Regions from separate parts of the Sphingobacterium sp. 40-24 genome, predicted to be linked through region 2. Evidence: riboswitches for the same ligand, from Rfam matches in the RefSeq annotation. Region 2 holds a riboswitch; each other region holds the start of a gene.
What was found. A riboswitch is a leader RNA that binds a small molecule or an ion and turns the genes downstream of it on or off. The one in region 2 is predicted to bind S-adenosylmethionine.
Positions count from the first base shown of each region.

Region 1: linked by a shared signal. The riboswitch ahead of BGP15_RS05855 (O-acetylhomoserine aminocarboxypropyltransferase/cysteine synthase family protein) and the one ahead of BGP15_RS07615 (methylenetetrahydrofolate reductase) in region 2 are both predicted to bind S-adenosylmethionine.
Region 3: linked by a shared signal. The riboswitch ahead of metE (5-methyltetrahydropteroyltriglutamate--homocysteine S-methyltransferase) and the one ahead of BGP15_RS07615 (methylenetetrahydrofolate reductase) in region 2 are both predicted to bind S-adenosylmethionine.

Region 1 is NZ_MKWH01000017.1:4,078-14,108, forward strand. Features, by position in the region: gene BGP15_RS05850 (FUSC family protein) at 1-889, shown strand, start outside; SAM riboswitch class I at 1,072-1,184, shown strand; gene BGP15_RS05855 (O-acetylhomoserine aminocarboxypropyltransferase/cysteine synthase family protein) at 1,446-2,756, shown strand; gene BGP15_RS05860 (homoserine O-acetyltransferase family protein) at 2,790-3,833, shown strand; gene BGP15_RS05865 (homoserine dehydrogenase) at 3,871-5,052, shown strand; gene BGP15_RS05870 (GH92 family glycosyl hydrolase) at 5,116-7,446, opposite strand; gene BGP15_RS05875 (glucosidase family protein) at 7,800-9,134, shown strand; gene BGP15_RS05880 (GntR family transcriptional regulator) at 9,199-9,933, opposite strand; gene BGP15_RS05885 (sugar porter family MFS transporter) at 10,027-10,031, shown strand, end outside.
Region 2 is NZ_MKWH01000021.1:169,597-179,627, forward strand. Features, by position in the region: gene BGP15_RS07595 (carbonic anhydrase) at 151-798, shown strand; gene BGP15_RS07600 (glutamine--tRNA ligase/YqeY domain fusion protein) at 977-2,647, shown strand; gene BGP15_RS07605 (OmpW/AlkL family protein) at 3,104-3,769, shown strand; gene BGP15_RS07610 (glycosyltransferase family 117 protein) at 3,914-6,943, opposite strand; gene BGP15_RS07615 (methylenetetrahydrofolate reductase) at 7,185-8,141, opposite strand; SAM riboswitch class I at 8,212-8,314, opposite strand; gene BGP15_RS07620 (hypothetical protein) at 8,544-9,395, opposite strand; gene rimM (ribosome maturation factor RimM) at 9,506-10,030, opposite strand.
Region 3 is NZ_MKWH01000055.1:209,245-219,275, reverse strand. Features, by position in the region: gene BGP15_RS20255 (IPExxxVDY family protein) at 189-683, shown strand; gene pyk (pyruvate kinase) at 818-2,245, shown strand; gene BGP15_RS20245 (hypothetical protein) at 2,293-2,622, opposite strand; gene BGP15_RS20240 (sensor histidine kinase) at 2,997-4,829, shown strand; gene BGP15_RS20235 (response regulator transcription factor) at 4,932-5,621, shown strand; SAM riboswitch class I at 5,806-5,909, shown strand; gene metE (5-methyltetrahydropteroyltriglutamate--homocysteine S-methyltransferase) at 5,988-8,300, shown strand; gene BGP15_RS20225 (hypothetical protein) at 8,400-8,930, opposite strand; gene BGP15_RS20220 (helix-turn-helix domain-containing protein) at 9,351-9,941, shown strand; gene BGP15_RS20215 (hypothetical protein) at 9,973-10,031, opposite strand, start outside.

The DNA.
Region 1 (10,031 bases), on a different contig from region 2:
TCGACCATTACGTAATCTCGCTGATCTAAAAAGTAAACTCCATCTGAATAATCCGCTTTTTCGATTTGCGGTTCGGATGGCTCTTCTTTTTGGAACAGGTGCATTGATCGGTATTTTATTTTTGGATTTTAAATATACCTATTGGATCTTACTGACGATCGCTATTGTTGCCAGGCCAGCATTTTCAATGACAAAAACCCGTAATATAGAACGTATTGTCGGTACATTCTCGGGTATTATAGTTGGTGTGTTCTGCTTAATTTCTATTCATTTTCTTCCAGCACTCCTAACCATAGCTGCATTGGGTCTTTTTGGATTCTTTTTGTTCAACCGATCTAACTATATGGTCAGTGTCATCTTCATTACCTTGGGAATTGTGATTGCACTCAATCTGTTCGAAGGCAACATCAATCTCATTTTAGGCAGCCGAATACTTTTCACACTGATTGGAGCATTCTTGGCTATAGCGGGTTATTTCTTGATACCTGTACGCCAGAGCACAGGCATGGTTCAGCTGGCAAAAGAGGTATCCCTTTACAACGCGCATTATTTCCAGATCATCAATAACCGTCTGTCGGACGAAAGACAAAGTTCGTTTGATATACGACTGGCTCGTAAAAAGGCGCAGACCGCCATGGCCCTGTTTTCAGACGCCATTAATCAAATGAAAAAAGAACCCGAGCACAAATGGATGGATTGGTCACATATTCACCATTTTCAGGCACTCGCATATCAGGTCAATTCCCATTTGGTGGGCCTCTCGCTATCGTTAAACAAAAAGACGAATCGCCACCTCGCCTATGATATCCATAGTAGAATCGATGCGCTTAAACCTCTCCTAACAGATTTAAATCAAACTGCAGAACGGATCAATTTAAAGAAATCATAATACCCGATTGACAGTTACTTTTGCGGTTTCATCGGAAGATATGCGATGCCAATCGGCATGTTATTCAAAATTCCTTTAACTAAAAAATACCATTTCTTTTGCTTTAATAAAAAAAGAGTTTATATTTGTGTCGTCTTCGAAAGAAGATTTCTAATCAACACCTCCCTTCATCAGTAGGTCTTGATTTATAAAGAAGTGGCGAGAGACTGGCTCAATGACCCACTGGCAACCTTCAATTTGTTTGAAAAGGTGCCAATTCCTGTCCAAAACAATATCGTTTTGGAGCATATAAATGACATAAGACAATGATTATTAAATTACTGAAGTCCATTAAAAATTCAGGTTCAACACAAGTGAACCGCACGATAAGCGAAAGTGTAACCCATCGTACAATTGTATCGATGCGAATGCGAATGCGTATGCATATGCACTTCCATGCTTGTTAAAAATCATTTCCGTTTTCTTGGATAAAGATTTAACAGCCCCTTCAAGGAGGTGTGTATGCTTCTCTTTTTACTTTGCAATTTCTTTTTGAACCCTTAAAATCTGATATATTATGTCTTCAAACAAAAATTTAAAATTCGAAACTCTTCAGGTTCACGCTGGCCAAGTCGCTGACCCTACTACGGGATCTAGAGCAGTTCCTATATATCAAACAACATCTTTTGTATTTGAAAATGCCGAACACGGCGCAAACTTATTTGCATTAAAGCAGTTCGGTAATATTTATACACGGATTATGAACCCTACTACGGATGTTTTCGAACAACGTATTGCGGCACTGGAAGGTGGAGTTGCAGCTGTTGCTGTTGCATCCGGCCAGGCGGCACAGTTTATAGCTTTAAATAATATTTTGGAAAGTGGTGACAATTTTGTTGCGGGATCCAACTTATACGGCGGTACATTCAACCAGTTTAAAGTTTCTTTTAAGCGCCTAGGCATCGAAGCTCGTTTTGCAACAGATGCCGAAGCCGATAAAATTGAAGCGCTCATTGATGATAAAACAAAAGCAATCTATGTTGAAACAATCGGAAACCCAAGTTTCAATATTCCCGACTTTGAAAAAATTGCTGCTGTAGCAAAAAAATATGAATTACCATTAATCGTTGACAATACTTTTGGAGCCGGAGGTTATTTATTTAAACCTCTGGAGTATGGTGCAAATGTGGTTGTTGAATCGGCAACTAAATGGATCGGTGGACATGGCACAAGCATTGGCGGTGTCATCGTCGACGGCGGAAACTACAATTGGGGCAATGGAAAATACCCGCAATTTTCCGAACCATCTGAAGGCTATCATGGTTTAGTGTTTTCCGAAGTTTTCGGTGAAAGCGGACCATTCGGAAATATTCAATTTGCCATTCGGGCGCGTGTGGAAGGGCTCCGGGATTTCGGACCAGCACTCTCCCCTTTCAATTCATTTTTATTATTACAAGGACTTGAAACCTTGTCTTTGCGGGTGCAACGCCATGTAGACAACACTTTAGAGGTCGCAAAATGGCTTGAGGCGCATCCACAGGTAGAAAAAGTAAACTATCCGGGATTAAAAAGCTCTCCGAGCTTCGCTAACGCACAAAAATACCTTAAAAATGGCTATGGCGCGGTACTTTCTTTCCAGCTTAAAGGTGACGCAGCGCAAAAGGCCAATAGCTTTATCGACAGCTTAGAATTGATCAGTCATTTGGCCAATGTTGGTGATACGAAGTCATTGATTATTCATCCAGCAGCTACAACCCATCAACAATTGAGTGATGAAGATCAAGCCAATGCCGGAGTCTTCAAAGGCTTATTACGTCTTTCTGTAGGAATAGAGCATATTGATGATATCAAAGCTGATTTACAACAAGCTTTTGATAAAATTAAATAATCAGATTTTTTCGGCTTAAAACTTAAACGTAAAATGAGTAAGCATATATATCTGCACCCGGAGCCTTTTGTATTTGAAAATGGAAGAGAGCTTACTGATTTACAAATCAGTTATGAAACATTTGGCAAACCCAACGCAGATCGCAGCAATGTGATCTGGGTTTGCCATGCATTAACGGCCAATGCAGATGTGCTGGATTGGTGGTCCGGTCTTTTTGGAACAGGTGAGTTGTTTGATGCAAACGATTATTATATTATTTGTGCCAATGTCATAGGATCAGCATATAATAGCAGTAATCCGCTATCTGTAAACCCAGCAACCGGACAACCCTATTACCTATCTTTCCCCGAATTCACAGTGAGGGATTTGGTTCACGCACATCAAGTCCTTGCGGACCACCTGGAAATCAAACAAATAGAGATCCTTATCGGGGGGTCATTAGGCGGTCAACAAGCATTGGAATGGGCCGTATCGCACAGTATAGCCATCAACCATCTCATCGTGGTTGGAACAAATGCCGTCCACTCACCATGGGGTATTGCATTCAATGAAAGTCAACGTCTGGCCATTACAACTGATCGAACCTTTTACGCCAATCACCCTGATGGTGGAGCTAAAGGATTGAAAGTTGCACGCGCTATGGCACTGTTGTCTTACCGCAACTATACAACGTATGCCAACACGCAAAAGGAAGATGATAACGAAAAACTCGATCATTATAAAGCATCCTCCTATCAGAACTATCAAGGTGAAAAATTGGTGAAACGCTATAATGCGTACAGCTATTACTTCCTGACCAAAGCAATGGACAGCCACAATTTAGGTCGGGGAAGACGATCTATTGAATCTGCTTTGGCGAGCATTGATTGTCCAACTTTAGTCCTGAGCGTTAATACAGATTTGTTGTTTCCGCCACAAGAGCAACAATTCATCGCGCAACATGTTCCCAATGCCCATTATCAAGAGATTGAATCGACCTATGGCCACGATGGCTTTTTGATCGAAACAAAAAAACTCACAAAAATCATTAGCAGCTTTCTGCGGGAACAAAAAGAATACATAAACGAATTAGTATAAGAGAGTAAATAATATATAAGAGAATTTAAGAAGAGATATGAGTAATAAATTAACAATAGGGATGTTTGGGTTTGGTGTCGTAGGCCAAGGTCTTTACGATATCATCAAAACCAAAGATCTTAATCTGGAGATCAAGAAATTTGTCATTAAAAACGGAGATAAAAAACGCTCGCTACCAGCAGATTTATTTTCTACCGATGCCGAAACAATTTTAGGTGACCCAGAAATTAATACTGTTGTCGAACTAATCGATGATGCCGAAGCAGCATACCAACTAACTGTTCGTGCTTTGAAATCGGGGAAAAATGTGGTATCTGCCAATAAAAAAATGATTGCCAGCCATTTGGAAGAGCTGGTTGATATCCAACATGAATACGGGACCAGTTTATTATATGAAGGTGCCGTTTGCGGAAGTATTCCCATTATACGGAATTTAGAAGAATACTATGACAATGAATTACTGCATTCTGTCAGCGGTATTTTTAATGGATCTTCCAACTACATTTTATCTAAAGTTTTCAACGAAAATCAGCAATATACAGATGCTTTAAAGAAAGCACAAGAACTTGGTTTTGCAGAAACAGATCCAACGCTGGATGTAGGTGGATTTGACCCCAAATTTAAGGTATGTATTGTTGCTTCGCATGCGTACGGTATCTATGTCAAACCAGAAGATGTGTTCAATATTGGTATTGATAAATTGGGACAGCAAGATATTCGTTTTGCGAAAGAAAAGAACCTCAAGATCAAATTGATACCGACGGCAAAAGAGATCGACGGCGACAAAGTTGTACTTTATGTATTACCACGCCTAGTAGGCAAAGACAGCATGCTCTATAATGTAGAAAATGAGAACAATGGAGTATTGGTGAAAGCGGCCTTTGCAGACGAACAATTTTTCTATGGTAAAGGAGCAGGTGGCCACCCAACAGGTTCTGCTGTGCTATCGGATATCGCGGCTCTTCGCTATGGATACCGCTATGAGTATAAAAAACATTTAGAATCCAGCACATTAAATTATAGCCAAGATTATTTAATTAAGGTTTATTTGAGATATACAGATGATACACTGATTGAAAAGTTAAATTTCAGTGAAATCACAGAACGATATTACGCACCAGATTTCAAATATGTCATCGGACATATTAATCTTCAACAAATCGCAGCCCATAAAGCTGATTTGGATCAAGAGGGCAATTTTATTGCTGAAATCGCGTAGGCAATCAACAAACCAACCTACCTTGAAAATAGCCCCGAATGGGGCTATTTTTTTATCTTATATTTAGTCACCTTTCAACTTGAGATCTAAAATCCCACCTTCCACCAAACGTTCAAAAGGAAGTTGCCAACCTTTCCACAGGCGATTATTCAACCGAACTTGATCAACAATAGAACTATTGGGTTGCTCTTTCTTCACCTGAATGATAAATTTATTTTTTCTTAATTTCTTCGGCAATTGTATCGTTACCCGATCGAAAAGTGGCGCGCCTATCTGAAGTGCGGGCTTCTCGGTGGTGAGACTTCGGACATCGAATAGGCCGATACTCGACAAGACATACCATGCTCCAAGCTGTCCTTGGTCTTCGTCTTGTCCGTAGCCATAGCCATGTATCGCATCGTTACCATAAAACTCATTGCAAATTGCCCGTACCCATTTTTGACTCAGATCAGGTCTACCAGAAAAATAGAACAGCCAAGAGATATGCAGGTTCGGTTGATTACCGTGATTATAAAGACTTTCAATCCCTGCGAAGGCGTCAATTTGTGTACCACCTCCAAACACATTCTTCTGCGACACCGTAAAGATACTATCCAACCGCTGATTGAACAGATCCTTTCCAACGAGTTTAACCAATTCTTGTGGGACATGCGGAACATAGAACGTATACTGCCATGCATTTCCTTCCTGAAATCCACGCCATGGTTCATAAGGGTTAAAGTTTGAAATGAATCGTCCAGTACTATCCTTTGGCCGCATAAACTTCGTCTCGGCATCATACAGATTGCGCCATCCATTGGATAATTCCTGAAATTTAACATAGTCTTTTTGACGCCCCAATGATTTTGCAAATTGCGCAGCCGCTCCAGCGGAAAAAGCATATTCCAAGGTATGCGAAGCGCCAAAAGGAGATCCATTGGTCATTAATTCGGGACTGCCATGATCATCTTTTATATACGGTGAGTAGCCTTTGCGGACGAAAACTCCCACATCTAACTTTCCTGCTCCAGGCAGACGGTCCTTCGCTTCCAATTCATTTTTGCGTACCGCATCATAAGCAAGATTCATATCATAGTCACGAATACCGACATTGTAGGCCGCTGCGATTGCCAAACCCGTAAAATTAGTTCCTACACCCGAAACGTATTTACTGTTGGCAATACCGTCTCCTAACCAACCTGCATCGCGATAGACCAACAATTGACTCTGAATCCAGTCGTTGTAATAGTCTGGATACGCAATAGACCACAACTGTGTCAAATTCCAAAATGCGCCCCAGATAGCATCGGTATTATAATGATGATGAATCGGTTGCCCTTGCTTATTTAGGGCAATCTGCCCCACCGAGCCGTCATTTTTGGGATATGCACCATTTACGTCGCTTGCAAGCCCACGGCCAAGTAAAGCATGATACAATCCCGTATAAAATTTAATGCGGTCGTCCGCTTTGCCCCCTTCCACCAAAATTCTTCCCAGTTCACTATTCCAGGTTTGCAAGGCATTATTCTTTGCAGCATCAAACGACATATCCTTCGCCTCTTTAAGCAAATTCAGTTGTGCGTTTTCTACAGAAGTATAAGATAAACCCGTCTTGATGTCTATTGATTCGCCTGCTTCAGTGCCAAACTTCAGATATACTCCAGCTCCTTTTCCTTTTATGCGCGTATGTTGGTCAAAAGTTATAGAATCTCGAAATGTCCCAAAAGACTTCGGTTGTTTGTTGATCTCCGCAAAGAAAAACATTTTGACCGTAGCCCCCTGCTGATATTTTTGTACATATACAGGATTGGTAACCACATATCCCCAGACGTGCTGTTTGTCATAATTTACTTCGGCATCAACGACCGGTCCACTTTCCCCCATCACATGGCCAATATCGAAAATAAGGTTGGCTTCTTCCGTTTTTGGAAAAGTATAGCGGTGAAAACCGACACGCTTCGTTGCCGTAAGCTCAGCAAGTATATTATAATCTTTTAGCTTGACACGGTAATAGCCAGAAGTGGCAAATTCATCCTTCTTGTCAAAATCGGAACGATAACCGCTTTGTGGACGATCAAGTTGACCGGGCATTGTCTTCAATTTTCCAACGGATGGTGCAAATACCACTCCGCCTACCTGAAATTCGTGAAAATTAGCAAAGCCTTCTATTGAGGTATGCCTATCGTCATAACCCACGGCCTCCCAGCCCGACTTGTTCCCATAGCTTCCATTTGTGCTCGGAGCGAGCTTAGCCATTCCAAAAGGTACGGCTGCTGGTGTATAAAAGAAATACCGACTATGGACGGATCCAATATTAGGTTTTACAAAAACGGTCAAATCTGTTTTCTGCTGTGCGGAAACAGCTGCCGTACTCACAAATAAACTACAAAAATAATAAATGATACGCTTTACCATTGTTCTCAATTAGGTTCTACAGCAAACTTACAAAAAAATAGAGTATGTATAAACATGAGTTAGATTTTATTACTTAATTTAACGACTTAACAGATTGCATCGCAACGCCTAAATTTGTAAAATTTTAAATACTAATCAAATAAAATACTATTAAAGCTTAAATACTGACATTTTTCCATAACTTTGATTGTACATACATATTAAAATATAACCAGTAAATAAATTCAAAAAAATACACATCGAACGGCTGATCTTCGATCACAAGCCTGAAATAAATACAAATTAACGTTGAAATAAATACCAATGATTGACAGGTACACTTGTCAATCCTAATTAATTACAATACAACCACAATGAAAAAAAACACCACATTTTTTAGTCTAATACTTCTGTTACTCGGAACCCAACTATCAGCACAACAAACAAAACCCGACCGTATCGCGCAACTTAAGTTAGCAAAAAGCATTCTAGCGGATCAAAACCTAAAATATGTGGACAGCCTTGCCCGAGAGGTCATCAAAGAAGGTTTCAATGCGGGCAGTGGCTACTCACAAATTTGGGCCAGAGATCTCAATACATTCATCGAAACCGCATTGGAAGAGCGGTCCCAAGCGGACATTAGAGGGGCTATTTTAGTATTTTTTAAGATGCAACAGCCCAATGGCGAAATGGTAGACGGCTATGTACTAAAGAAAGACTTTACCTGGCATGATGATACACCCTACTATTCAAAAAACGCTCCTGATCATGTGGGTTTTAAAAACACGGTAGAAACCGACCAGGAAACGTCACTCATCCAATTGTTGGGTAAATACATAATAAAAACAAAGGATTACAGTATCTTGGAGGAGTCTGTCGGTGGAATTTCTGTAAAAGACCGTATCCAACTTATGTTGGATTATCTGAAAAAGGAACGGTTCAACCAAAAGTATCAGCTACTTTGGGGTGCGATGACAGCAGATTGGGGAGATGTACAGCCCAACGACAGCTTTGGTTGTGATTGGAATGACCAACTTTCCAATGAGGCAATCGATATTTATGACAACGCGATGTTTATTATTGCATTGCAGACCTTGATTGAAATCCAGCCCAACTCTCCCAAGGTGGCGGAATGGAAAGGATTAAAAAAGAGTCTCGAAACGAACAGTAGACGTTATTTATGGGATAAGAAAAAACAAAAATTCATTCCGCACATATACCCTAAGACATCACCTATTCCTAAAGGATTTGATGAAAATACGATCCATTATCATGGCGGCACCGCCATCGCTATAGAAGCGGGGCTACTAACACCTTCAGAAATAAAAACAGTCAACAAACAAATGCTTGAAAACGTGCGGTTATCTGGCATGCCGAGTATTGGATTGACCTTATACCCAACCTATCCAGTTGGATTTTTCATTGGCGGAATGGCTCAGCCTTACCAATACCAAAATGGTGGTGATTGGACCTGGTTTGGCGGACGGATGATCCAGCAACTCGTTTTAAATGGCTTTTATCAGGAAGCCTATACCGAACTCCAACCGATGATCGATCGGGTTGTGAAAAACAAAGGATTTTACGAATGGTATGGTCAAAATAACGTACCCAGTGGATCAGGAAAATTCAAAGGTTCAGCAGGCGTGCTGAGTAAAGCAATAGCTCTCCTAGAAAGCTGGGCTGAAACTACCCTGGAAAAGAATCATTAAAAGAATAAATAAATTAGCTATTCACTCATCCAATTAATCCATTCAAAAAGGATGAGTGAATTCCCTAATAATCTCTTCTGCTTTCGACAGTATAGGTAAAACTTTCCGCGCGGTAGAACCCCAAATTATATTCAATCGGCTTCCCAGATTGGTCAAATACAAAGCGCTTGCGGGACAGAATAGGATCACCGATATTAATCTCCAATTTATCAGCTATAAATTTATTTGCGGCCATTGCATCCAGCTCTTCCTGAGAAAGATCTGCAACGACATGATAATCTGCTTCTAAGATCTCATATAAAGGTCTCTTAAAATCTTCATCGCCGTTTAAACCTATACGCGGATGGAAGTAAGAGATAAAATAAACAAATGGGTCATCTTTCTTTCCTCTCAGACGTTCTAGTTTTAATAGCTTTTGGTCCTCATCTACATTAAAAAACTTCGAGACTGCTTTGTCCGGAACAACCCAGCTGACGTGAAGCTCAAAATTCTTTACCTCAATTCCTCGGTTTTTCATCTCTTGTGAGAAACTCAGCCAATTCTTGGATTTGGAACTAAATTTGGAACTAGCCACCTTCGTGCCTATTCCCTTCTTTCTAATGAGCAACTCCTCGTAGACTAGTTTATTGATCGCCAAACGCAAAGTAGAACGGGAAATTGCCAATCTTTTTGCTAATTCAATTTCGTTGGGCAATAACTTACCCTCTATATATTCAGGCTGCTTAATTAATTCGCGTAACAAATTCTCTGCTTGTATATGCAGCGGAACAGGGCTTTTATGATCTATTTTTAAATTCATCAGTTGGATTGCTTGTGCTAAAATAAGATTTTTTGCATAATTAAAAAAATAGATATATGTTTGTATGTATATACATATTAATATAAACCGCAGATGTC
Region 2 (10,031 bases):
GGATTGAAATGGGGGGGAGACGGTTATTGAATAGCAAGAACAGCTATTCAATAAAAATAAGTTGTTTGAAGTAAACAATGAATTTAGACATTTGTATTATTATAATAAAATTGAAACGATGCCTTCGGGCAAGAGTGAAATAAGAAGAATATGGAAAATAAAGATTTAAAAATAGGATTTGACAATATCATTAAGGGAAATAAAGAGTGGATGGAGTTTGTAAAGAATGATGCTACAGGGCGGTTCCAACAGCTTTCTAAAGGTCAAAATCCAGAAATTCTTTGGATCGGTTGTGCCGATAGCCGAGTACCTGCAAATGAATTGACAGGTACAAAGCCTGGAGAGGTATTCGTTCATCGTAATATTGCCAACATGGTCATTCACTCCGATATGAGTATGCTTTCCGTCTTAGACTATGCGGTCAATGTTTTGAAAGTAAAACATGTCATTATCGCAGGTCACTATGGCTGTGGTGGTGTAGCAGCCTCTTTAAGCCGCAAGCAGTACGGTATTATTGACAACTGGTTGGGTCATATCAAAGATGTATATCGCTTACACAGTGCAGAGATTGATGCGATCCAAGAGCATGATAAAAAAGTAGATCGTTTAATCGAGCTCAATGTACAAGAGCAAGTTTTCAATCTGTGCGCGACGTCAATCATTCAAAATGCATGGAAAGAGCGTGATGATCTTGCCGTACACGGCATGATTATCAATATCGGCACTGGAGAATTGATCGATCAACACTGTACGTTTACCAATAATGACGAGCTAGGTGAAGTCTTCGCTTATAAATAGCGTAGTAATAAAAATCGGTAAAAAGGGGCGAAATTTCGTCCCTTTTTTATTGTGGGTCCAAACCTTATTACGTCTTCCCATTCTTACCGATACAGCCAGCACATTCAATCACTCATACTAAGGCGAATATCTACGATCTCCTAGCTAATATCTCGCTACGAATAATTAACTTTGTATTATGAGTGAAGAAAAATCATTAAATTTTATCGAGGAAATTGTCGAAGAGGATCTTCGAACAGGAAAGCATGGCGGACGTGTATTGACACGTTTTCCTCCTGAGCCAAATGGTTACCTCCACATTGGTCACGCCAAATCCATCTGCTTGAATTTTGGATTAGCACAGCAGTATAATGGCAAGACTAATCTACGTTTTGATGACACTAACCCTGTCACTGAGGATACCGAGTATGTTGAAAGCATCAAGAAAGATATTCAATGGCTTGGATTCCAGTGGGCAGAGGAATTATATACTTCAGATTATTTTGAGACACTATATCGTTATGCCGTTGAGCTAATAAAAAAAGGTCTAGCTTATGTGGACGACAGCACTGCTGAAGAAATTGCAGCAGCAAAAGGTACCCCAACAGAACCCGGTGTTCCGACACCATATCGCGACAGGTCTATTGATGAAAATTTGACCTTATTCGCAAATATGCGCGCCGGTAAATACCAAGATGGCGAAAAAGTACTTCGGGCAAGGATTGATTTGGCTAGCCCAAATATGCACTTGCGCGACCCTTTATTATACCGCATCAAGCACGCGCATCACCACAGAACGGGGAATCAATGGTGTATCTATCCGATGTATGATTTTGCACATGGCCAATCAGACGCCATTGAGAAAATTACACACTCCATCTGTACATTGGAATTTATTCCACATCGCCCACTTTATGATTGGTGTATAGATAAATTGGAGATTTTCCCTTCCAAACAATACGAATTTGCACGTTTGAATATGACCTATACTGTCATGAGTAAACGTAAATTACTGCAACTGGTCAATGATAAGTTTGTTGAAAGCTGGGACGACCCGCGCATGCCTACGATCTCAGGATTGCGCAGAAGGGGGTATACACCGGCGAGTATCCGCAACTTCTGTGAAAAAATCGGTGTTCAAAAACGTGAAAACATGATCGATGTCAGTCTTTTGGAATTCTGTATCCGTGAGGATCTCAACAAAACGGCATGGCGCAGAATGGCTGTACTTGATCCAATCAAATTGGTGATCACAAACTATCCTGATGGTCAGGTAGAGGATCTTATTGGTGAGAATAACCCTGAAGTCGAAGGCGGTGAAGGTTCACGCTCCATTCCATTTTCAAAAGAGCTCTGGATAGAGCGCGATGATTTTATGGAAGATGCACCAAAAAAATTCTTCCGCTTGGGCCCTGGGCTTTCCGTACGTTTGAAACATGCTTACATCGTTACCTGTCATGATTTTGTGAAAGATGAAAACGGAAACGTGACGGAAGTTCATTGTACCTATGTTCCAAACTCAAAATCAGGAGAAGATACTTCAGGATTAAAAGTTAAAGGAACAATCCATTGGATCTCGGTTCCACATGCGAAAGAAGCCGAAGTAAGGTTGTACGACAGATTGTTCAATGATGAAAATCCTGCCGCTGCAGAAGATTTTAAAGCATCGATCAACCCTGAAAGTTTACATATTATCCAACGTGCTTACATTGAACCGGATCTGGCTAACGCTACGCCTGGAAAGGGATATCAATTTATACGATTGGGTTATTTTACATTAGACACACAGTCAACGCCAGACCATCTAGTCTTTAACCGTACGGTTACATTAAAAGACTCTTGGGGTAAGGAAGTGAAGAAAAACGCGTAAAACCGTAACTCCTAAAATAGAACAGGTCGGATTCATTCCGACCTGTTCTATTTTAGGAGCGTTCCTATTCCATTCAATATGCATTGACATACCGGATTTGTATCCCCATTAGCCCCGCTAAACGAAACTCCAGTCCTCCCTCTTGCCCTCAACGCTCATAGGAGGTATTTCGTACACAATCCGCAGTTGCGCGAATGACATACTTTCATAACGTTTGCTCGTGCTCAGGCGAGACAAATGCGTGTAATAGGCCTATTATCCCAATTTGGCTTGAAAAACTATTACAGCGGATTTACACCTACCCATACTTTCCCATTTTTTACAACAGTAATTTATAAAGGTACATCATCTGCAATAGGAAAAACATCGTATCATTCATTTTTCAACCTGATTATCGTCACTCTTTTGCCCTGATTTTAGCAATAGTTTTACAGCAAACAAAATACCCTTAATGATATGAAAAAGCTACTTTTAATTGCACTAACACTTACCCTAGGCGCACTAAGTTTACAGGCACAAACAATCCCTAATCAACGCTGGCAAATGAGACTCAGAGGTGTGACAGTCATGCCAAACGAATCGGCCAAGATTAATACCATAGGCGGAGACGTCGACATCAATACGAAATTTATCCCTGAACTTGACTTCACCTATTTCTTCACAAAAAACATTGCGGCGGAATTGATCCTTGGGACTACAAAACATAAAGTTAATACAACAGGTTCGAATTTAACTGCCATTGGTGGCAGTCCATCCAGCAATGTGGATCTTGGGAGTGTATGGCTCCTCCCTCCCACACTGACAGCGCAATATCACTTCCTCCCCGACGGTGCCATTAAACCCTATGTAGGAGCGGGAATAAATTACACCATATTCTATAGCGTCAATGCGGGGCAAACGGTTAAAAATGTAAAATATGATAATGCTTTCGGCTTTGCGACTCAACTGGGAATTGATTTTAAGCTATCTGAAAAATATTTCGTGAATTTAGATGCTAAGTATATTCTTTTAAAGACCGATGTCAATGTGGATGCATCAAACCTCGCCCCCAACCTATCCATACCGGCAAAAGTTGACATCAACCCATTCCTGCTCGGCTTTGGAGTCGGCATGAAATTTTAATAACTCGGCTCATTCCCTATCCTATATGTATCGAGGCCTCTTCCAATATTTTAGAAGAGGCCTCATCTGGTTTCTTATCTCAAATACGTTAATCCAATGCCCCATTAGGCGTGCCTGGTAATTTGGTTCAGTTCATCATCAAAATTATTCTACGCCGTACCAATTTTGATATTGCTGTCTCAACTGCTCAACACGTGCCAATCGTTTGGTATCCTTTGCTTCAAATAAAATAGCCTTATACCGGTCTACAGAGTCCAAGCCGGTCTGAATATCATTCCACTCAAAGCTCAGGTTTTTCTTATCCATTACCAATTGATGTAGGTATTCCATATTTTCAGCGACATAATCAAGGTTCCGGTCCATCATCCTGTTGGCCAGCTGAGGTTGCCCCGAGCGATACAGACTATCGATAATATCGGCATAATTGATGGCGTCCGACATCGCATATACGCGATCGGGCAATTGATCGTATGCTTTTTTTGCCACCTCCCCAGCTTGTTTGACCTGGCCATTGGCTAAAAGCATTCGGGCAGCTTTTCCAAATATATCACGGGCGTACATGCTTGCAAAGCGGAACGAATCTGTATCCAAGTATTGTGCATTTTTAACATTACCCCAATGATACGTATGCATAATATTGCTATATAACGCCTCCATATTAACTAGCCCACCCTGCTCACTTCGTTTTCCTGTCGACTGATCTGTAGCAGTGACAGGCATCAATCGAGAAGTAAAGCCCTCATTGACCAGGTATTTATCCAGTCCCAACTTAATATCACTTGGCAGCATATTCGAAAAATATATCGGTCTGTCCCAATGATTATTTTCAAGCACGGATAACAGGGTTAAATCCGACCTGGTCAGATGATCATTCGGAATTTCCCATTCCATTGCAGAAACTATAGCTCCCTGAAAATACGCCGGAACCGCATTTTTCTTAACCACCTCGTCTTTATCAATGCGCAATTGGACTTTCTTGGAAGGGAAATAGTTTTCCATATCACCGGAATTCAGCTGAACTTTATACTCCGGATCATCCGATGTGACAAACTGCAATAACTGCTGTATATCTACCGCATTGTCAAGTTGTCTATCTACGAAAGGGATATAATCACGAACGCCTTTTTTCGTCTTTTCAGCGGGAATCGTCACGGGGAGCCCTGCCGCTTGATACGTGGGTTGTTTGGCCTGTTGCATATACCAATCGCCTGTGAGATAGCTTAACACGACAACCCGAACATCCGGACGTACGCCCTCTACTTCTTGCAAATACCATACAGGAAATGTATCATGATCGCCATAGGTAAATAGAATAGCATTTGGAGCACAGGATTCCAAATAATTGCGTGCCATATCCCTTGCCAACGATTTCTCGGACCGATTATGATCATCCCAGTTTTGATGAGCCAAAATAATAGGGCCTCCCAACAGCGCAAAAGAAATACCTGTCGCTAAAGCGTAACGTGTTTGTACAAAACGGTTGAAAAACCGAACAAATGCTATTACTCCCAGCCCAATCCAGATCGCAAAAGCATAGAAAGACCCCACGTAAGCATAATCTCGTTCCCGGGGTTGCATAGGAGTTTGGTTGAGATAAACTACGATCGCTACCCCCGTAAACACAAACAGCAAGGTCAGTACCAAGGTATAAGGTTTATTGTTTCGGTACAGCCAGATCGCACCAGCTATTCCGAGTAGCAATGGAAGAAAAAAATAAGTGTTCCGGCTCGGGTCATGCTCCTGCGATCGAGATATTTTATCTTGCCCCCCTAAACGCCAATTATCCAATGGTCTGATCCCCGACAACCAGTTGCCGTCACTATAGGTCCCATATCCTTGCCTGTCATTCTGTCTACCCACAAAATTCCATAAGAAATATCGGGTATACATATCTCCCAGTTGAAAATTAAAAAAGAACTTAAAATTATCGGAAAACGTTGGCTGTTGCCCTTCTTTCAAATTGAGGTAACTTCTGTAATAAGCTTGATGGCTTCCATCTTGGCTATAGATACGCGGGAAAAAGGTTTCCTTATCAAATTGATATTTGTCTACCTGTGTGAAGGGAACATACTCCGACTTATCTTTCCGATAGCTCGTCTTACTATCGACGCCAACCACTTGCGAGTCATAATAAGGTCCTTTGAGTAACGGTTCCCGTATATATTGTTCACGGCTCAAATATCCTAAAAAAGAAAATACATTATCCGGCGCATTATTGTTCAAGGATGGATTTGCTTTCCCACGGATCATGACCATGGTGTAGGAACTGTATCCAAATAAAACAAAACAAAGAACCAGCAAGGCTGTATTGAGTGTATATTTCTGCTTTTTATAGGAATAATATAGACCGTAAATTATCAATCCCCCCAATAATAGGCACGAGAAAAAAATTCCGGTACCAAATCCCATTCCCAATGAGTTCACAAATACGAGATCCACTTTAGCCGCTAGACCGACTAACCATTGAATAATTCCCCACAAAACGGCCCCCAAGATCAGCACTCCGACGAGGAAAGCTTTTATTGTCCCTTTCGCATTAACCTGTCGCGCTCTTCGGAAATAAACAACCATCGCGATAGCCGGGATTGCTAAAAGATTTAATAGATGCACTCCGATCGAAAGCCCCATAACAAAAGCAATAAAAACCAGCCAACGATCGCTACCGTCTTCATCTGCACGGACTTCCCACTTTAAAATTGCCCAAAATACAACTGCTGTACATAAGGAAGACATTGCATAAACTTCAGATTCTACTGCCGAATACCAAAATGAATCGCTGAAACTAAATGCCATTGCACCGACAACTCCTGCGCCGAAGATCTGCAGGTAGGTTGACAAAGAAGCTTGTTTGTCTTTGTTGAGTAGCTTTTTAGCAATGGCGGTTATTGTCCAAAATAAAAAGGTAACAGTAATTCCACTGCAAACTGCAGAACCTATATTCATCCAATAGGCGATCTGCCCCTTATTCCCTAAAGCGAGATTAGAAAATATATTCTGAATAAGAAGAAACAATGGTGCTCCCGGTTGATGTGCCACCTCCAATTTATAGGCACAGGCTATAAATTCACCGCAATCCCACCAGCTTACCGTCTTTTCAACTGTAGCGATATATACACAGGTGGCAATTAGTCCGCAAGCAAAACCGAGTAGAGAATTTAATCTATTGTACGTCATAAGGTCAATTGGTCTATTGTTAAAATCCTTTTTAGCACTTTAAGTTAAAAAGTTATCCTGACTCCGACACACGAATTAACACTATTTAACACCAGTACCTGACTGTAAACAGGCTATTCAACACTGAATATAGAGATCGACCTAAACCACGCTGCCGAGACTTTCAACCTATTTCAGGCTTTCACAATGAATTATCATAAAAAAGGGAGCTTATCTGCTCCCTTTTTTATCATTTTATGAGTTAGGCTAGTTTTTCAACAATCTTCTTTGTTGGACCAGGATTACTCATCGTATAAAAATGTAATACCGGAGCGCCAAATTTAATCAGCTCCTGACACTGTTGTACCAACCACTCTTCACCTACCTGTCTGACGTCGGCATTCGTTTTACATGCCGCGACAGCGTCACTCAGTTCCTCTGGAATATCTAAATGAAAAATTCTTGGCAAGGTCACCAATTGCTTTTTTGTTGTCAGTGGTTTTAATCCCGGAATAATGGGCACATGGATTCCATTGTCCCTACATTTTGTTACAAATTCCTTGTATTTTTCAACATTAAAGAACATCTGAGTCACAATAAACTCTGCTCCCATATCGACTTTTTGTTTCAGATATTTAAAGTCAGTATTGAAATTTGGAGATTCAAAATGCTTTTCGGGATACCCGGCTACTCCGATGCAAAAATCAGTCTTTTCCGACGTGATAATGTCTTCATGCAGATACTTTCCTTTATTCATATCGGTTACCTGTTCCAATAGGTCTGTTGCAAAAGCATGTCCACCATCGGTTGGTATAAAATCGGCATCGCCCTTACGTGCATCACCCCGCAACACCAAAACGTTATCTATCCCCAGGAAGTTCAAATCGATCAATGCATTTTCAGTTTCCTCTTTTGTAAAACCCCCACATATCAAATGTGGCACCGCATCCACTTTATATTTATTCATGATGGCCGCACATATCGCCACTGTCCCAGGACGTTTACGATAGGAAACACGTTCCAGTAATCCACTCGCATGCTCTTTATAGATATAATCTTCCCGATGGTAGGTGACGTCGATAAAAGGAGGTTTAAACTCCATCAGTTCATCCATGGTTTTAAAAATACTTTGGATGCCCTGCCCTTTCGCCGGTGGCAATAGCTCAAAAGAAAACAATGTTTTTCCTTTGGCATTCTGGATATGATCGATAATCTTCATTAAAAAACTGTTTTTAGTTTGGTTGGCTTACATCGAAACGCACACGTCGAGGAATCGTTTATCTACATGTAACTTATCTTTCCCACATGGAGTAGGGTAGAATTTAGCACCTTGAACAATACAGGTTGCTAAGGCTTCAACGGGTCTAGTCCCTCGGCCTTTCTCTATAAGCGTTGCTAATATCGTTTTAAAAAATCAAAAGACAAAAATTATTTTTCGAAAAGGCAAAAATAGCAGCAAAAAGACTTCAATAAACGATGTTTCAACGTCACTTTAGCTTTGTATCCATGCAACGACAGGATTCTTCACCATACCAATAGTTAAAGACCTAGAAAAACCAGTAGAATTAACGATCGAGGATCATAGACAGCGAAGAGATTGACTATGCCACAAGAACATTGGCTAAAGATTAGCTGCCAAAGAATTTCGTAAATTTTTGAGATAAAATGTGACCAATAAGAGTCCTTTAACATGGTACTCCTCTTTCGATCCATATTTAAATCCGTCAAATAAATAGTGATAGGCGACTAATGCCTCTTTTTCGTTGTAAAATAATTCCTTCCAAGAATCAGGAACATCTGCCCATGCCTTGAGCACAATGCCATTCTCGGCATAAATAATTGGTGATTCGACACCATCCATTCGATAATCGTGATGGGTGCCAGAGCTTGATATGTGTTGGAAATAAGCGATAGAATAATCTACGAAATTCAAGGCCCTCGCTTTTATCTCCTTTTCACTTTCTGATTTTACCGGAGCATTTCGCCATAAATTCACTTGGCTATCAAATTTACTGGGCGTTTCCCGGATAAGGGTTTTATCTAACACAAAGTTGATATAAAGTCTTTCACTAGTGGGTATACGTGCTGAGCTAAACTGTGAAAAATCACCTCTCAGCTGAACAAAATCTTTTTTTATTTTAACAATATCCAAAGCGACACTACCTTTTTTCTCATCCGTCAATTCTAATCTATCACCGTCAAATTTGTACTTACCAAAGAGTAAGATATCATCAATCGCCATGACAAACTGGTCCTTATCATGAAGCGAAAGAAAGGATCGGTATAGAATAGGATCATTACCATAGGTATCTGCCTCCACATTTTGGGGAGATTCTCTTTTTAATTTATGATACTCATCATTTGGATAGCCCAATATCATTTGGTAGTTACCTTCAGGAAACTCCTTTTTCTTCCCAAAGAAAGTACACGAAGACAATGAGAGTGTGAATAACAGCAGTAATAACGGTTTCAAAATCAATTAATAATTATGGCCAATAGTAATATTAATATATAAGGACCAAGATAAGAAATTACTGCAATAGTAAGTATAGGATATTCAATTGAATAAGCTTGGGGATATGTCTATTCCTTATACAGATCGACCAATCCCTCAGGCAATTCAACTTCAATGATCTCCTCTTCGCCATCAATTCCTAAGATCAAATCGTCGGACAGCGGAAACATCAGTTCTTTGCCATCCATATCTACTGTGGCGACAAATTGTTGTGGGAATTCCTGAACATCTGTTATTTGCCCCAGTTCGCCATGGTTTTCATCGATCACTAAAAATCCGATTAAATCAGTATATCTAAAATCATCCGGGTCTCGCTCGGGCATTTTATCATTGGAAAGATATAGCTTTTTACGAACGAGTACCTGAGCCTTATCGATATGATCCACATCCTCAAATGTTACATAAGCAGTGCTATTTTTTTGAAATTTAATGGCATCAACAAAATAAGGAACAAGCTTTTTGTCCACTTCTACAAAGACAACATCGATATCCAAACTCTCGTATTCTTCGAATTCAAAAAACAGTTGTACTTCTCCTTTAAGACCTCTTGTTTTACTGATGTAACCGATGTAAAAGCATTGATCAATAGTCATA
Region 3 (10,031 bases), on a different contig from region 2:
GGCGACCGAACTTATTCGCGTCTTATACTAGCTAACCCACTCTATATTAACTTAGTTCAAGTATAACAAAAAATATTTTGTATTCCAAACGCTCAGCTAATTAACTCAAATTTTACACAAAAAGTATATTCCTACCTCAAAATTATTAGTACCTTCGTTAGCAGAGGGACATATATTTAAACATTAAAGTGGTCAATAAGTTAGTAGCAAGATTGGATATGGACATGAATGAAGAGTTGGATTTTACCCTACTCGCCATCACCTGTTCGTTGAAAGATTACCGACTCTGCCATTTCATCAACAAGGAGACTAACCTGAATTTTTCCAGAGGAAAAGAAAGCAAGTACGACCATGATGGTCGACAAAAAAACAAAACCGAAGAAGAGCTTGAATATCACATTGTCTTTGATCCAAAGAAAAAAATAAGCTACCACTTCACTGCTTTTCATTACCTTATCGCCGATGCCGACACCGAATATTTCTTGATCAACAATAAGAGCATCGAAGGCACTTATTTAATCCCGGAAAACCCCCACTTCGATTTTTTTATCATCATCAAAAACTACATCTGTGAGGATGACGTGGAACATATTATCAAAAGGATCAACAAATTACCCGAAGTCGTCATTGCAAAAGAAATATCACCAAAAATATTGAAATCTAAAGAAAATCTCATATTTTAGCAAACTGTAGGTTAGTGTAGCAAATACACCCCAACTTAGATCTAAATTAATTCGATTTAGTTTTGACAAAACACAACAATATAGTAGGCTATTTGTTGTGATTAATGAAGAACATTTAAAATACAAAATAACAGATGGAAAAAGTTCAAAAAAGGACTAAAATTGTCGCAACATTAGGCCCTGCCTCGGCAGACAAACAAGTTTTGACCAACATGATTGCCAAAGGGGTTGATGTGTGCCGGTTGAATTTCTCTCATGGCAGCCAGGAAGATCACCTTAAGGTAATCGAAACTATAAATGCAATAAATAATGAAACAGGATTCAATGTTGCCATCTTAGCCGATTTACAAGGTCCAAAAATTAGGATCGGAAAAATGAAAGAAGGTGGAGCTATTCTCGTGAATGGTTCAAAAGTTGAAATTACAACACAAGAACTCATCGGAGACGAAAACAGAATCTACATTACATACGAAAACTTTCCAAACGATGTTGAAGCCAACGAAATCATTTTACTTGATGACGGAAAACTTCAACTTCGTGTTTTAGAGACCAATCATAAAGATACTGTTACCTGTGAAGTTGTACACGGAGGTGTCCTTACTTCACGTAAAGGCGTTAACTTACCGAACACCAAAGTATCTATCCCATCGTTGACGGAAGAAGATTTAGACAACTTGAATTTTGCCCTGGATCATGGTGCAGACTGGATCGCGATGTCTTTCGTACGTTCGGCAGAAGATATTTTTCAATGTAAAAAAATCATCGAGGCAAAAGGAAGCCATGCTCGTGTAATCGCAAAAGTTGAAAAACCGGAAGCGATTGAAAATATTGATGCCATTATCGAAGCTACAGATGCTGTTATGGTTGCTCGTGGTGACTTGGGCGTTGAGCTTCCAATGGAAGAGGTACCAGGACTTCAAAAGATCATCGTACAGAAATGTAGAGATCTTTCAAAACCGGTAATCATTGCGACACAGATGTTGGAAAGTATGATCACTACACCACGTCCTACACGTGCTGAAGTAAATGACGTAGCCAACTCCGTATTGGATGGAGCGGATGCTGTGATGTTAAGTGGCGAGACTTCAGTTGGTGAATTCCCTGAAATCGTTATCGAAACAATGAGCAAAATCATTATCCACGTGGAACAAACTTCTTATCCTTATTATAATGAGAAAGTTAGTGAAATCCACGACGGAACACTTATTCCGGACGCGATTTGCGCATCTTCGGTTTATCTTGCTCAAAAAACAAATGCATCTGCAATTGCGGTATTGACATCATCTGGTGCAACAGCGTTTGAAATTACAAGTTATAGACCAAATGTAGATATCTTAGTTTTCACAGGAACACAAAAATTGCTGAAACAACTCAGCCTACTTTGGGGAGTAAAAACTTTTATCTACGACAAGTTCGAAAGCACAGATGGATCTATTCATGATGTTAACAAATTTATTGTAAAAAATAACTACGTTAAACCTGGATCTATCATTATCAATACAGCTTCGACACCGTTAATCGAAAAAGGTAAAACAAATACAATCCGTGTTTCCCAGCTATAATGGACAATAAGGATTAAAGCAAAAAAAATAGCGTTCTATCTAGAACGCTATTTTTTTTGCTTGTTTGGATACAAGGAGTCGATTTTTAATTTAAAGTCCTTCACCTTTAGCGAATCATTCAAGCGCCTAAAAGGAAGATTGTTTTCTTTCTCATCACCTTTGGGCATTTTTTCCGTTCCTGGCATTGGGGCTAGACCGTCCACACGATTTGGCCTCTTAATGGGCATATGATACTTTTCATCTGAAGAATCCAATTTAAAGACAGGCATCTTTGATTCTTTTTCCTCCATTAAAGGAATCTGCGGTTTCACCTTTACTTGTCCTAAAGCAATGGTCCCTATGGAAGACAATACCAATAATAATACGTAGCTTTTCATCTTTATATAGTTATTAAAGAGCACTCATTGTACCAATGAACGCGTCATATTCGGCTTATTCACTTCTCCAGCAGTTAGACTCAACCGCGTAGATTAAAATTTGTCCACAGCGCAATTCAGCACATAATCCATTTCTATTCACTAATTTACAAAGAACAGCATCTATATTTAAACAGATTGCTGTTAAACATTGTTAAAACAGCTACAAAACACATTAGCATCTTTATATTTGTAACAATTTAAGAAAAAATGAGCTATCGCACCTTAAATGGCCGCTCACATGGCATAAGGGATGAATACGCAAATGGTAAATAAACTGAGCGCTATAAACTTTTTGATATATTCAAAATACATTTATTTAATACCCAATACTAATGAAGAAAAATAGCATTGTATTAATCATTGGACTGATGTCTCTCGCTCTAATTGGGGTATTGGCCATGCAATTCTATTTTCTGAGAGATTCTTATCGCCAAAAGTCTCAATTATTTGATGAGTCCGTCAATGCTGCGATTACAGCTGTTGCCGGTAAGCTTGAACGACGGGAGGTAGTTGACTTCGCTAAGGTTCAACAGGAGCGTAACATTGAAAAATCCAAGCAGGAACAGGCCAAACAACGTCTTTTGGCCGAGCAACTCGAAATACAGTATAGAATTGAAGAATTAAAAAACAAACAACATGTTGTTTTCTCAAACTTTAAAGAGCAAGAAGACCAATTACGTGCATTGTATCCAAATGTAATTGAAATCAAAAATTCATTCTACGAAACATACATCAAAAGACCGGAGTACCAGAAATTTATCAAATTTTCTGTTTCAAATGAGCTTACCGACGATAATTTGGTACAGGCTTTTATCATGTTAAATGCTTCAAAGGTAGATGATCAGATCAATGGGAAGGACGATAGCACGCGGTTTGTTATCCCCCTAATGGACCCACTGGTCAATCAACAAACAAAATTCCGGGTAGCCACATTACCTCCAAGAGAGAATGCGAAACTTGCGAAAACAATTTCTGATTTGGAAAAAAGATTGGATATCCTCAACAGAAAAAACGCGTGGAGTGGCTTTAATGTATATGATTCCGTTGCCATGCTGGGCGGCAAAAAAGCAGACTACATCGAAGATATTGCTATTGGAATGGAGCTTGCTAAACGTCCATTAAAGGATCGATTGAATGTGATCATCGTTCAAGAACTTATCAAAGAGGAGTTGGCTCAACGCGACATTAAAGCTCCTTTCAATATTGAAATATGGAGCACAAACAATATATTACTAAATAATATTTTAAACGAAGCCGCTTTAAATAACCCAACAAATACAACCAAATACTCAACGGCACTTTTTAAAGGTGATATCGGTGCTGCGCCAGGAAAATTAACCATCTATTTCCCCAATAAAAAGGCGATAATTGCCGATAATATGGGCTATCTGTTGCTGCCCATGCTGGCACTGCTTTTCTTGTTGGTGGGGTGTTTTGCTTATACACTGATTATCATCTTCAGACAAAAGAAAGTTTCGGAAATGAAGACGGATTTCATCAACAACATGACGCATGAGTTTAAAACACCTGTTGCAACAATTATGATTGCCAGTGAGTCACTTAAAGATCCAGACATCAATGCCGACCACAAGCGCGTTCAGAAATTGGCTAATATCATCTACGACGAAAATGTTAGACTCGGAAATCATATTGAACGTGTGCTCGATTTGGCAAGACTAGAAAAAGAAACGCTAAAACTCGACCAGGTAGAAGTATGCATCAATGATCTTGTTTCGGCAGTAACGGACAGTATGCAGCTACGGATGCAAAATATTGGCGGGAAATTCAGTATAGATCTTGCAGCGACCAAGGATGTTGTCGTTGGTGATGAGTTACATTTTTCCAATGTATTTTACAATCTTTTGGATAATGCCATCAAGTACAGCAAAGGAGATTTACATGTCAACATCAATTCAAAAAATGTTGGCGACACCATTGTTGTCACCATAGCCGACAATGGTATTGGGATGAGCCGGGATCACCTGCAAAAGATTTTCGACCAGTTTTACCGTATTCCAACTGGGAATGTTCATAATGTCAAAGGATTTGGCCTTGGCTTAAGTTATGTACAGGACATTCTGAGAAGGCTGAACGGAAAAATTACAGTTAAAAGTGAAAAAGATAAAGGCACGACCTTTGAAGTAATTTTGCCTATTAAAAAATAAAACGTTCCTTTTTTGTATATTTCCTCTTTAAAAAATTTCAAAGGTTGAGGAAGGCTGATTTATCAGCATCAAGGGACATTGGTGAAAATTAATATATTCATTATGCAAAAGATATTATTAGCAGAAGATGATCCTAATTTGGGGGATCTTTTAAAAGACTATCTCGAATTAAAGGGAAAATTTGACGTCACATTATGCACGGATGGAGATGAAGCGATTTCTCAATTCAAAAAAAATAACTACGACCTTTGTATTTTTGATGTCATGATGCCAAAAAAGGACGGATTTACAGTTGGACGTGAAATCAGAAAAACAAACAATACTGTTCCTATTATCTTTGCCACAGCAAAGGGGATGATGGAAGATAAGACCGAAGCCTTTGAGCTAGGAGGAGATGATTATATCACCAAGCCTTTTCGAGTGGAAGAATTATTGCTCCGCATCAATGCTTTGCTGAAACGCAGTGTTCGAGACAAAGAAGAAGAAGTGGTTGCGGATAAATTTGAAATTGGCGATTATTTCTTTGATTATACAAGTCAGCAGATTTCTTACAAAGGACAGATGCAAAAACTCTCCACGAAAGAAGCTGAACTACTCCGCTTGCTTTGCTTAAAGAAAAATGATGTGCTGACCCGGGAAGAAGCGTTGTTAAAAATATGGCATGATGATAACTATTTTACGGGTAGAAGTATGGATGTATTTCTCAGTAAACTTCGTAAATATCTAAAAGAAGATAGCAAAGTTGAAATTGTCAATGTGCACGGAAAAGGTTACAAACTTTTGGTCAGCTAAAAAAAGGGGAATGAAAAATATAGTCATTCCCCTTTTTATGCTACACACGTATTCAAGCGTGACTTACTCGAATTCGTGGATGAAAATAAAAGAACAAAACAATTTCATCCTTAGTAGAATATAAAAAATTGACGCACTTTTATAAAAAATTTGCATTTCAAAAAGAAATGTTCTAACTTAGCGTCGCTTATAGAGAAAGGCAGAGGGAATAGACCCGATGAAGCCTTAGCAACCTGTCCCTTGACAAGGTGCTAAATTCTACCCTACTTGATATGGGAATGATAAGCCGAAGTCACCAAATTCTAGTGTGTCCTTCTCTCTCTAGCAAGAAATATAGTTGAAAAAGAAATATTAAAAACATTCATTATGTTATTGACTAACAATTTAGGTTACCCTCGTGTGGGCGCGTTCCGCGAATTGAAAAAAGCCAATGAGGCCTATTGGGCTAAAAAATCTTCTGTTGAGGAATTATTGGACACAGCAAAAAAAATTCGTGAAGGCAATTGGAAAACACAAAAAGATGCTGGAATAGATTTGATCCCTTCCAATGATTTCTCTTTTTACGATCAAGTATTGGATTTAACCCTCACTGTTGGTGCAATTCCTGCTCGCTACCATTCTTTATTGAATAAAGTAGACAACAATTACAGTTTAGATCTATATTTTGCCATGGCGCGCGGTTTCCAACAAGAAGGAATCGACGTGACTGCAATGGAAATGACCAAGTGGTTGGATACGAACTACCACTACATGGTACCAGAATTCACAAAAGATCAAGAATTCAAATTGACTTCCGAAAAATTCTTAAATGAATACAACGAAGCAAAAGCATTGGGCATCGATACTAAACCAGTTCTATTAGGTCCTATTACATACCTTTTGATCGGTAAAGAAAAAGAAGCTGGCTTCGACCGTATCGATTTATTGGATAAACTTATTCCAGTATATGAGCAAATACTAGCTAAATTAGCTGATGCTGGTGCACAATATGTTCAGATTGACGAGCCTTTCTTAGCATTGGATTTAGATGCTAAAGTAAAAGCTTTATATCAACCTACTTTCGAAAAATTAGCTGCAGCAGCAAAAAATATCAAATTAATCGCAACGACTTACTTCGAAGCTTTAAAAGACAACGAAGATATCGCAGTTAACCTACCTATCCATGCTTTACATTTGGATCTGGTACGCGGTGAAAACCAATTGGATACGGTATTGGCTAAAGTTCCTGCTTCATTAACATTATCTTTAGGTATTGTTGAAGGCCGTAACATCTGGAAAAATGATTACGAAAAATCATTGGTTAAAATCAAACAGGCTGTTGATGCATTAGGAAAAGACCGTGTATGGGTAGCTCCTTCTTCATCTTTGTTGCACGTTCCTTTTGACTTAGACAATGAACACAATGAACAATCGCTACCAGCTGAAGTAAAAAACTGGTTAGCATTTGCTAAACAAAAATTAGCTGAAGTAAAAGACTTAGCCGTACTAGCGGAGGGAGAAGTTGATGCTGAAACAGCAAAACGCTTCGAAGCGAACAAAGCGGCTGCTGAAAGCCGTCGTACCTCTCCATTGATCCACAAACCAGAGGTTAAAACACGTACAAGCAATATTACTGATGACGATGCAAAACGCACTTCAGCATTTGCAGACCGTAAAGCAGCGCAACAAGCGAAATTCAACTTACCGGCGTTCCCGACCACAACTATCGGTTCATTCCCACAAACGAAAGATGTTCGTAAATGGAGAGCAGATCTGAAAAAGGGTGCTATTACGCAGGCAGAATACGATAAAGCAATCGCAGAAGAAACAGAAAACACCATCCGTCTTCAAGAGCAATTGGATATCGACGTATTAGTACACGGCGAATTCGAACGTAATGACATGGTTGAATACTTCGGTGAACAATTGGCTGGTTACGCTTTCACACAAAATGGTTGGGTACAATCTTACGGTTCACGTTGTGTAAAACCTCCGATTATCTATGGTGACGTATACCGTCCTGAAGATATGACTGTCCGTTGGTCTTCATATGCACAATCATTGACAAATCGTCCGGTTAAAGGTATGTTGACTGGTCCTGTAACAATCTTACAATGGTCTTTCGTACGTAACGATCAACCGCGCTCAACAACGACTTACCAAATTGCATTGGCGATCTTGGATGAAGTACAAGCCTTGGAAAAAGCAGGTATCAAAATCATACAAATCGATGAACCAGCTATCCGTGAAGGATTACCGTTACGTAAAGCTGATCAAAAAGATTACTTGAACTGGGCAGTACGTGCTTTCCGTGTCTCTTCATCAAATGTTGAAGACGATACACAGATTCACACACACATGTGTTATTCTGAGTTCAATAATGTGATCGAAGATATCGCTGCAATGGATGCCGACGTTATCACGATTGAGACTTCACGTTCTCAAATGAAATTATTGAATGCTTTCGCCGGTGATTTCAAATATCCAAATGATATTGGTCCAGGTGTTTATGACATTCACTCACCACGTGTTCCAAGCAAAGATGAGATGGTAGATCTATTGCGCAAAGCAAAAGCAGTAGTTCCAGCAGAACAACTTTGGGTTAATCCTGACTGTGGTTTGAAAACTCGTGCTTGGCCAGAAACCAAAGCGGCTTTAGAGTCTATGGTTGAGGCTGCGAAAATCTTAAGAGCAGAATAATTCTTAAACTATATTGATAAAGCCCTAGCTGAAATTTCAGCTAGGGCTTCTTTATTGGACTTCGTTCAAAATAAAAACTGTTATACGAATAAGGTGAGATTATTTTCGGCTGTTCTTCCGTTCTTTCTTGTTTTCCTTTTCGTTCCCGTTCTTAATTTCCTGTTTTCCTTTAATCCGATCTTCAATCGCCTTCAGGTTTGACGAAAAATCGAGGTCAACATTTTCAAGTTTAGCCTTTTTTAACGCCTTCAATGCCTTTTTGTATTTTCTCATTTTTTCAAATAGCAGTGCTTTCTTGATCCAGATTCCTGTCAAGGGCATGGCCGGAAGTGTCAAAGCAAATTTGATCGTCTTTTTTGCAGCTTCATACTCCCCCATATCAATCAATGTCTGAATGAAATAAGGATATACTTCCAGTGCCTGCACATTATGCACCAAAGCTTCCTGGAAATACCTTTTTGCCTGCTCATAGTCCAATAGCTGTTCGGCATGAACTCTTCCCATCAAACACAGCGCCATTGTATTGGACTCATCATAGGATAGCGCATAGGATAAGGATTCCATGGTCTCCTCCAAATACATCGGATAGTTATCCAGCGCCTGAAGGACATATTTATTTACTGAATTCATAAAATTTTCTAAAACATAACATTCATATCCAGCTTTCACGATAACTTTGAAAGTAACTGGATTTTTAAAACTCCTGAATAAGCTAAGCATATTGGAAAAGTGGACTACCATTTCGAGCGCCACGTTTTAGCCAATATCAACCTAGGTTACTTAACGTATTAAGAAGAAGATTAGGAAAGGGCCGTATTCCGAAGAATATTCCCGAGAATCTTCTCTGTGGACGAAGCGGGATTTTCTAATATTGCAAACATATTCTTCCGTTTTTATTAATTACTCTATTGAATTGCAAAGATTCAAAATATTTACCAAATTCCAAAAACTTTTGATTATTAATCTGTTATATTGTTCAGCACGATATTGGCATATTATTGTCGCATCAATTTCACTAAAATTCAACGACTATTTCCCCATCTTTGAACTATGGAAAGTCAATCAGCTAATCAATTAATCAAACTAGCAAGAAAACGTAAGGGACTAACGCAGCAGGAACTCGCCGATCAAGCGGGGGTATCGCTAAGAACAGTGCAACGCATAGAAAAAGGCACGGAAGAAATCAGTGGATTTAGTCTCAAACAGATCAGTCAAATTTTGGAAATACCATTAGAACAACTCATTATGCCAAATGTAAATCAAATCAGTATCGACAACAATCAAACAGGAAGTATTAAAGCGCTATATTTAGCATCGCTCACCTTTTTGGTCAATCCATTATTAGGGCTATTGGTCCCAGCAATTATGGGTTATACGAAACAAAACAAAGACGCCTTATACAGTAAGCACCTAAAAAAAATAATTATAATACACGCTGTTGGACTATTTTTTCTCGGAAGTTTCATAGTCTATATCATTATTGCAGATTTTTTTAAAATTGCACTACCGTCTTTTTTAACCAATATCTTTAATAGCGCCTATTTTTTACTCATACCAGTATGCTATTACATATTGATTCTAACGTTTACTATTTTTAATTATATCGCAATAAGAAAAGCCAAGCTCAGTTCTGCAAACTAAACCAATACAAATGAATCTATTGTGATCAATATCACAGCGGTTTCTTTTGAACAATCAATACCCAATCATTCTCCAACAACAGATACCCTG